Regions from separate parts of the Streptomyces sp. NPDC052299 genome, predicted to be linked through region 1. Evidence: riboswitches for the same ligand, from Rfam matches in the RefSeq annotation. Region 1 holds a riboswitch; the other holds the start of a gene.
What was found. A riboswitch is a leader RNA that binds a small molecule or an ion and turns the genes downstream of it on or off. The one in region 1 is predicted to bind cobalamin.
Positions count from the first base shown of each region.

Region 2: it holds a riboswitch for cobalamin, as region 1 does, so the genes downstream of both, AB0L33_RS10590 (prenyltransferase/squalene oxidase repeat-containing protein) here and AB0L33_RS26230 (ABC transporter substrate-binding protein) in region 1, are expected to answer to the same signal.

Region 1 is NZ_JBFAUP010000017.1:24,583-28,422, reverse strand. Features, by position in the region: gene AB0L33_RS26235 (beta-ketoacyl-[acyl-carrier-protein] synthase family protein) at 1-1,157, shown strand, start outside; cobalamin riboswitch at 1,208-1,395, shown strand; gene AB0L33_RS26230 (ABC transporter substrate-binding protein) at 1,457-2,485, shown strand; gene AB0L33_RS26225 (iron chelate uptake ABC transporter family permease subunit) at 2,566-3,582, shown strand; gene AB0L33_RS26220 (ABC transporter ATP-binding protein) at 3,579-3,840, shown strand, end outside.
Region 2 is NZ_JBFAUP010000005.1:156,113-159,952, reverse strand. Features, by position in the region: gene AB0L33_RS10595 (SCO2322 family protein) at 1-111, opposite strand, end outside; gene AB0L33_RS10590 (prenyltransferase/squalene oxidase repeat-containing protein) at 321-1,583, opposite strand; cobalamin riboswitch at 1,685-1,819, opposite strand; gene AB0L33_RS10585 (helix-turn-helix domain-containing protein) at 1,992-2,630, shown strand; gene AB0L33_RS10580 (DUF3291 domain-containing protein) at 2,679-3,143, shown strand; gene AB0L33_RS10575 (winged helix DNA-binding domain-containing protein) at 3,140-3,840, opposite strand, start outside.

The DNA of each region.
Region 1 (3,840 bases):
CCACCTGGGAGGGGGTGTGCGCGGCTGTGAGCCCGGCCCGCCACATCCCCGCGCTCGCCGGGTGCGCGATCGACTTCGCCTGCGTGGTCGACGGCGTCGACCTGGACGCCGAGATCGGCCGCCGTACGGCCTTCCGGATGGGCCGGTACGTCAAGTTCGCGGTCCTGGCCGCCCGGGAGGCCGTCGCCGACGCCGGGCTCGACCCGGCCGGCTGGGACGGCAGCCGGGTCGCGGTCGTCGTCGGCACCAGCAGCGGCGGCTCCGCGCACCTCACCGACCAGGCGCTGGTGCTGGAGCGGCGGGGCCCGGAGGCCACCTCGCCCGCCGGGGTCCTGCTGACCATCCCCAACATGCCCGCCGCCGAGATCGCGATCGAGATGCGGGCCACCGGACCCAGCATGGCCCCCTGCACGGCCTGTTCGTCCGGCGTCACCGCGCTGTCCGTCGCCCGCGACCTGCTCGCGACCGGGCAGTGCGACGTCGCCATCGCGGGGGCGACCGAGTCGACCGTCTTCCCGATCGCCATGACCGGTTTCGCCCGGTCCGGCGCCGCCGCCCGCGCGGACGGCGACCTGTCCCGGCTCAGCAGGCCCTTCGCCGCCGACCGCGCCGGACTCGTCATGGGCGAAGGAGCCGCCGTCATGGTGCTGGAACGCGCCGCCGACGCGGAGGCCAGGGGCGCCGAACCCAGGGCCCTGATCGCCGGCACCGGGGCCACCACGGACGCCCACCACCCCACCAGCCCGCACCCCGACGGGCGGGTCGCCCGGGCCGCCGTCGAGGCCGCCCTGCGCGACGCGGGCTGGCGGTCCGACGAGGTGGAGCACGTCAACGCGCACGGCACCGCGACCGTACGCAACGACGCCGCCGAGGCCGCGCTGATCAGCCGGGTGTACCCGCACCGGCCACCCGTCACCGCCCCCAAGGGCGTGCTGGGGCACTGCATGGGCGCGGCCGGGGCGATCGAGGCGGGGCTGACGATCCTCACCCTCCAGCGCGGGGTCGTCCCACCGGTCGCCAACCTGGACGCGCCCGCGCCCGGGTTCGACATCGACTGCGTCACGAAGGTGCCGCTGGTGCGGCCGGTCCGCCGGGCCGTCAGCCACTCCTTCGGCTTCGGCGGGCACAACGCGGTCGTGGCCCTCCAGCGCCCCTGACCGGCCGATCCCTGGCGGGCGAGGGCGCCGCTGAGCTGCGCGTAGGCCCGTGGTAGCGTGCCGGAGCCAGTCGAACTCCTCGTGGGAGTCAGGGAATCCGGTGCGAATCCGGAACTGACGCGCAGCGGTGAGGGGGACGGGCGGGGCCACGGCCACTGGGAGACCCGGCGTCTCCCGGGAAGGCGTCCCGTCCGAGCGAACCCGAGTCCGAAGACCTGCTGGCGACCGCCGCCCGGGACCGGGCGGCGGACCGTACAGCGGGCCCCGCGCATGGGCCCAGAGACGCCGAGGTATGCCCCGTGCCGCCCCTACGTTGTGCCGTTCCGCTCACCGTCGCCCTCCTGCTGCTGACGGCCTGCCAAGGGGCCCCGTCCGGAAGGGCCGACGCCTCCGGCCGGACGGACGGCTATCCGGTCACGCTCAGGAACTGCGGGCGCACCGTCACCGTGGACGCCCCGCCCCGGCGCGCGGTCTCCGTCGACCAGGGCACCACGGAGATCCTGCTCTCGCTCGGCCTCCAGGACCGGATGGCCGCCACCGCCACCTGGACCGACCCGGTGATGAAGGGCCTGGAGAAGGCCAACGCGGGCGTGAAGCGGATCGCCGACAACCGGCCCTCGTCCGAGAAGGTCCTCGACCAGGAGCCCGACTTCGTCGCGGCCGACTTCGAGTCGACGCTCGCCAAGGGCGGTGTCGCCCCGCGCGCACAGTTCGAGGAGCTGGGCGTCCCCACCTACGTCGCGCCCGCCGACTGCGCCGCCAAGGACAACACCAAGGACGGCGACGGCGTCCGCAGCGGCGCCCTGACCATGGACAGCGTCTACGCCGAAGTGCGCGACCTGGCCCGGGTGTTCGGCGTGCCCGAGCGCGGCGAGAAGCTGGTCGCGCGGCTCCGCGAACGCATCCGCAAGGCCACCGACGGCATCGACGCGTCCGGTACCTCCGTCATGTACTGGTTCGCCAACTCCGAGGCCCCCTACCTGGCGGGCTGCTGCGGGGCGCCGGGCATCATCACCCGGGAGCTCGGCCTGAAGAACGTCTTCGACGACACCCACGACGAATGGCCCCAGATCAACTGGGAGACCGTCGCCGACCGCAACCCGGACGTGCTCGTCGTCGGCGACCTCACCCGCAAGTCGCAGACCGCCGAGAGCGCCGCCGGGAAGATCGCCTTCCTGGAGTCCAACCCCGTCACGAAGAAGATGGACGCCGTACGCCACAAGCGCTACGTCCTGCTCAGTGGCCAGGCCATGAACCCGACCATCCGCACGGTCGAGGGCGTCGAACTGGTGGCCGCCGGGCTGCGCGACCTCGGACTCGCGGGGTGACGGCCACCGGCCGGCTCGCCGGCCCGTCCGAGAAGGCCCCGCACGGCGAGGCGCCGGGAGCGGCGCCCGCACGCCCCCGGCTGCGCGGACTGCGCGGCGGCCTCCTGTGGGCCGGCGGCCTCCTGCTGCTCGCCCTGTCCGTCGCGGTCGCCGTCACCATCGGACCGGCCCGGATCTCCGTCGTGGACGTGTGGTCCGCCGTCGCCGCCCATCTCGGCATCGGCGAGGCCCGGCTCAGCCCGATCCGCGACGGCATCATCTGGAACCTGCGCATGCCGCGCACCCTGCTCGCCGCCGTCTGCGGGGCCGGCCTCGCGGTCTGCGGGACCGTCATGCAGTCCCTGCTGCGCAATCCGCTCGCCGACCCCTTCGTCCTCGGCGTCTCCTCCGGCGCGTCCACCGGCGCTGTCCTGGTCGTCGTGCTCGGCGTCGGCGGGGGAGCGGTGACGCTGCCGGCCGGAGCGTTCGTCGGGGCCCTCTGCTCCTTCGCCCTGGTGATGCTGCTCAGCCACACCCTGGGCGGCTCCACCGACCGGGTCGTGCTCTCCGGCGTGGCGGCGATGCAGCTCTTCTCGGCGCTGACCTCGTTCGTCGTCATGACGGCCGCCGACGCCGAGCAGACCCGCGGGGTGCTGTTCTGGCTGCTCGGCTCGCTCGGCGGAGTCGGCTGGACCGACGTCTGGGTCTGCTCCGCCGTCCTCGCCGTCAGCCTGCTGATCTGCCTGGGCCACGCCCGTACGCTCGACGCCTTCGCCTTCGGGCAGGACGCGGCCGCGGCCCTCGGCGTGAACGTCGGCCGTGTCCGGACCGTCCTGCTCTGCACGACCGCGCTCCTGACCGCCGCCCTCGTCAGCTCGGCCGGGGCCGTCGGCTTCGTCGGGCTCGTCCTGCCGCACGCCGCCCGCGCCCTCACCGGCTCGGGCCACCGCCGGCTGCTGCCGGTCACCGCGCTCGCCGGGGCCGTCTTCCTCGTCTGGGTCGACACGCTCGCCCGGACCGTCCTCGATCCCCAGGAGGTCCCGGTGGGCGTCGTCACCGCCCTGATCGGCGTGCCCGCCTTCGTCGTCGTCCTCCACCGCACCAGGCGGCCCGCGTGACCGGGGCGGCGGCCGAGGGCCTGCGGGCCGCACGGGTCGGCCGGGAAGCCGGCGGCCGCCTTCTCCTGGACGGCGTGACCCTCGCCCCGGAGCCCGGCACCACCGTGGGTTTGATCGGCCCCAATGGCTCCGGCAAGTCCACGCTGCTGCGCATCCTCGCCGGGGTCCTCGCCCCGCATATGGGCGTCGTCACCCTGGACGGCGCCACCCTGCCCGCCGTCGGGCGCCGCGCGGTGGCCCGCCGCGTCGCGGTCGTGG
Region 2 (3,840 bases), on a different contig from region 1:
GACGAGCGACGGCCCCTGGGTGGCGTACGACCAGCCGCTCCCGGAGCCCTCCCAGAACGACCAGTAGCGGTAGCCCGCCGCCTGCGCCGTGCCCGCGCCGAGCAGCGCCAGGACGGCACCGAGGACGAGGAGCGCGAGCGCCCGTCCGACGCGGCGGTGGGGCTGCCGGGTGGCCTCGGACCGGGCGGCCACGCCCCGGCACGCACGCTTCCGGCGTTGTCGTCGGTCAGCGACGCTCCGCGTCGACTCCCTCCTCTGCCTTGGAATCGCACGCACCGGACCGCGTCCGCTCGACCGGCCCGAGGCCACCCGGCAGCCCCTCACAGCTGCTGGTTCTTGCGGCGGCCGCTGATCAGGAAGCCGGCGCCCGCGCCGACCGCGAGGCCGATGCCGACGAACCACCAGACGCCGCCGATGCCGTCGCCGTCGCCGCTGTCCTTCTTCTCCTCGTCCTCCGTGGCCGTCGGCTCCGGCTTCTTCACGGCGGCCGGCTCGGGGCCGGTCGCGTTCAGCTGGGCGACGAGGTCGGCGCCGCCGAAGTCGTGGACGTCGGCGCCGGTCGCGTGGGCGGCCAGGATCAGCTGGGCGTAGGCGGCGGGGCCGCTCTGCTTCGCCCAGGCGGCGGAGTTCTTCTTCAGCCAGGCGACCGGGCCGGCCGCCTTGTCCTTGTGCCCGGCGGCGGACAGGGCGACGACCGCGTCGGCGGTGTTGCCGAAGTCGGGCTGCGGCTCGCTGTCCTCGGCGCCGGGCATCTTCGGCAGGTCCAGGTGGCCGTTCTTCGCGAGGGCGGTCGCGAGGTAGGAGGCGCCGTTCTGCGCGGCCTGCTCCGGTTCGAGCGGGGACCCCTGGTGGCAGGCGGGGTCCTTCACGGCCGCGTTGTCCGAGACGACCAGGCCCTTGCCGAGCGCGCCGAGGACACCGGCGGCGGTGGCGTCACCGTTGGCGGCGAGCTTGCCGGACTTGTCGGGCTGGTAGGCGAAGGCGCCGCCGTCCTTGCCGCCGCAGGGGATGGAGAACGTCAGCAGCGCGGCGTACGGGGTCTTGCCGCCGTGCGTCGTCACGTCGCCCAGCTTCTCGCCGGCCCGGGCGAGGGAGCCGATCACGATGGACGTGGAGTTCGCGTCGCTCGGGCTGCCCGCGGTGTAGCCCCAGCCGCCGTCCTCGTTCTGGACGGACTTCAGCCAGCTGACCGCGTTCGCGACGGCGTCCTGGTGGCCGCCGATCGCGCGCAGGGCCTGGGCCGCGGCGGCCGTCGCGTTGGTGTCGACCACCGTCTTGTCGGTGCAGGGCGCGGAGGCGTCCGGACGGTACGCGGGGAAGGCGCCGCTGTCGCACTGCTGGCCGGTCAGCCAGTCGACGGCCTTCGTGGCCGGGGTCACACCGGTGGCCTGCTGCGCGAGGAAGGCGAGTGACTGCCGCCACACCCCGTCGTACGTCGGGTCGCCGGTGCCGTAGAGCCCGGAGGGCAGCGCGGCCGAGGGGGAGGGCGACGGCGACGGCGCGGCGACGGCCGCCGGGGCGGCGGCCGCGCAGAGCGCGGCGGCGGTGACGGCGAGCGCGGCGGCGCTGCGGCGTGCGGTCATGGCGGGCGGTGCCTCTCCTGGGGGCCGGGGACGGCACACACGGCACCAGGCTCCGGCTCCGTATTCCTCGACGGGGCGGGCCGCCGGGGTTCCGGCGGCGTGAGCGGGTCACGACTCGGGCAGGGCATTCCGACTTTCGCCTCGCGGCGGTTTACGGCTGCGGGTCAGTGCCGGATTCGCACCGGCTTCCCCCTGAACGGGCATAGTGACGACGCGGCCAGTCTAGCGGGCGGGGTTTCTTCCCCTCCCCGCCCCTTCCCGAAACCGGGGCGCTGCCCCGGACCCCGCTCCTCAAGCGCCGGAGAGGCTTGGTCTCGCGCCGGGGGCAAAATCAAGCCCCTCCGGCGATTGAGCAGCGGGGGTTCGGGGGCAGCGCCCCCGAGAGGCGTGCCGCCTAGACTCGGGTCCGTGAGCAGTGACGACGCCGCCCTGGATGCGCTGGCGGCCCTCGGGGACCCCGTACGCCGCGGACTGTACCGGCACGTGGCCGCCGCCCAGGGCGACGTCACGCGGGACGCCGCGGCGGACGCGGTCGGGGTGACGCGGGCCGTGGCCGCGTTCCACCTGGACAAGCTCGTGGACGCCGGGCTCCTGGAGGCCGGCTTCCGCCGGCTCTCCGGGCGCACCGGCCCCGGCGCCGGGCGGCCCTCCAAGCTGTACCGGCGGGCGGCCGGCGAGCACGCCGTCTCCGTACCGCCGCGTTCCTACGACACCGTCGGCCAGTTGCTCGCCGAGGTGGTCGAACGGGCCGGGCTCGACAACGAGCTGCAGGCGGCGGCGCGCGCGGCCGGGGAGGCGGCGAGCACGGCGGACCCCGTCGAGGCGCTGCGGGAGCGCGGCTACGAACCGTACTGGGGCTGCGGAAAGCTCCGGCTGCGCAACTGCCCGTTCCACGCGCTGGCCGAGCAATTCCCGGCCCTGGTCTGCGGGATGAACCTCGCCGGGATCGAAGGGCTGCTCCCCGAGGGCTGGAAGGCGGTCATGGAGCCGCTGCCGGAAGGCTGTTGCGTCGCGGTCGAGGGCCCCGAGGGGACCGCCGACTTCTAAAAAAGAATCCGTTGACTTTAGAAGGTTCACCCGGCCATGCTTGGGCCCGTGAACGACTTCCACCTTGCCCAGGTCAACATCGGGCGCATCCTCGCCCCGCTCGACAGCCCCCAGCTCGCCGACTTCGTCGCACAGCTCCCCGAGATCAACGCCCTCGCCGACCACGCCCCCGGCTTCGTCTGGCGGATGGTGGACGACGGCGGGGCCGACGCCACGAGCCTGCGCCCCGAGGACGAGGACCAGTTCCTCCTGTTCAACTGCTCGGTCTGGGAATCGGTCGACGCCCTGAAGGCGTACGTGTACCGCAGCGATCACCTGAGGGTCATGGCCCGCCGCCGCGAGTGGTTCGAGCGCCTGGCCGACCACCACATGGCCCTGTGGTGGGTCCCGGCCGGTCACCGCCCGGGCGTCGAGGAGGCGATGGAACGCATCGCCCTGCTCCGCGCGAAGGGCGACACCCCCGACGCCTTCACCTTCCGCGCCCCGCACCCGCCGCCGGCAGGAAGGTCCTAGAGCATCCGCACATCCGCGTCCGGGAGTTTCGCCCACCAGTGGTGGTAGCGGTTGTAGACCGCCCGCTCGCGGGTGCCGAGGAACGCGGTCAACGCCTCGGCCTCCGCCGCCAGTTCGTCCCAGACGGCGGGCGGCTGCGGGTGGAACGCCGTGGCCTCGACCCCCTCGGTCGTCGGGCGCCACACGCCCGCGACGAAGCCGTCCACCAGCAGGGTCGGCAGCACGTCCCCGTTGCGCCGGATCACCAGCGGGCGGTACTCCGGCGGTATCACCCGGGCCCGGTCCGCGTACGCCAGCAGCGTGGAGTCCCACATCGCCATGAGCCGGGACGGGGCCGGGGTGTCGGCGTCCGGCCGGGAGGCGCCCGGGAGGTCGAACAGCACCTCCCCGCCCGGCCCCCGAAGCCGCTCCACCTCGTCCGCCATGGCCGTCAGCTCCGCCCGGACCGGCGCCCGCCCCACCATCGAGAACTGCGCCACGTCCGCGACCGACGCCGGGCCGAACCCGGCCAGACAGCGCAGGATCAGCGTGCGCAGCGCCGCCCGGTCCACCTCCCGGCCCCGGGGCGCGGGGCCCTCGCCCGCCGCGACGAACGCGGCACGCGCGCCGAAGGACCACGGCGGGCCGGTCGGGACGTGATGCAGCGGGGCGTAGTTCTTCATGCCCCACCACACCGCGTCCTTGCGCTCCGCGCCGT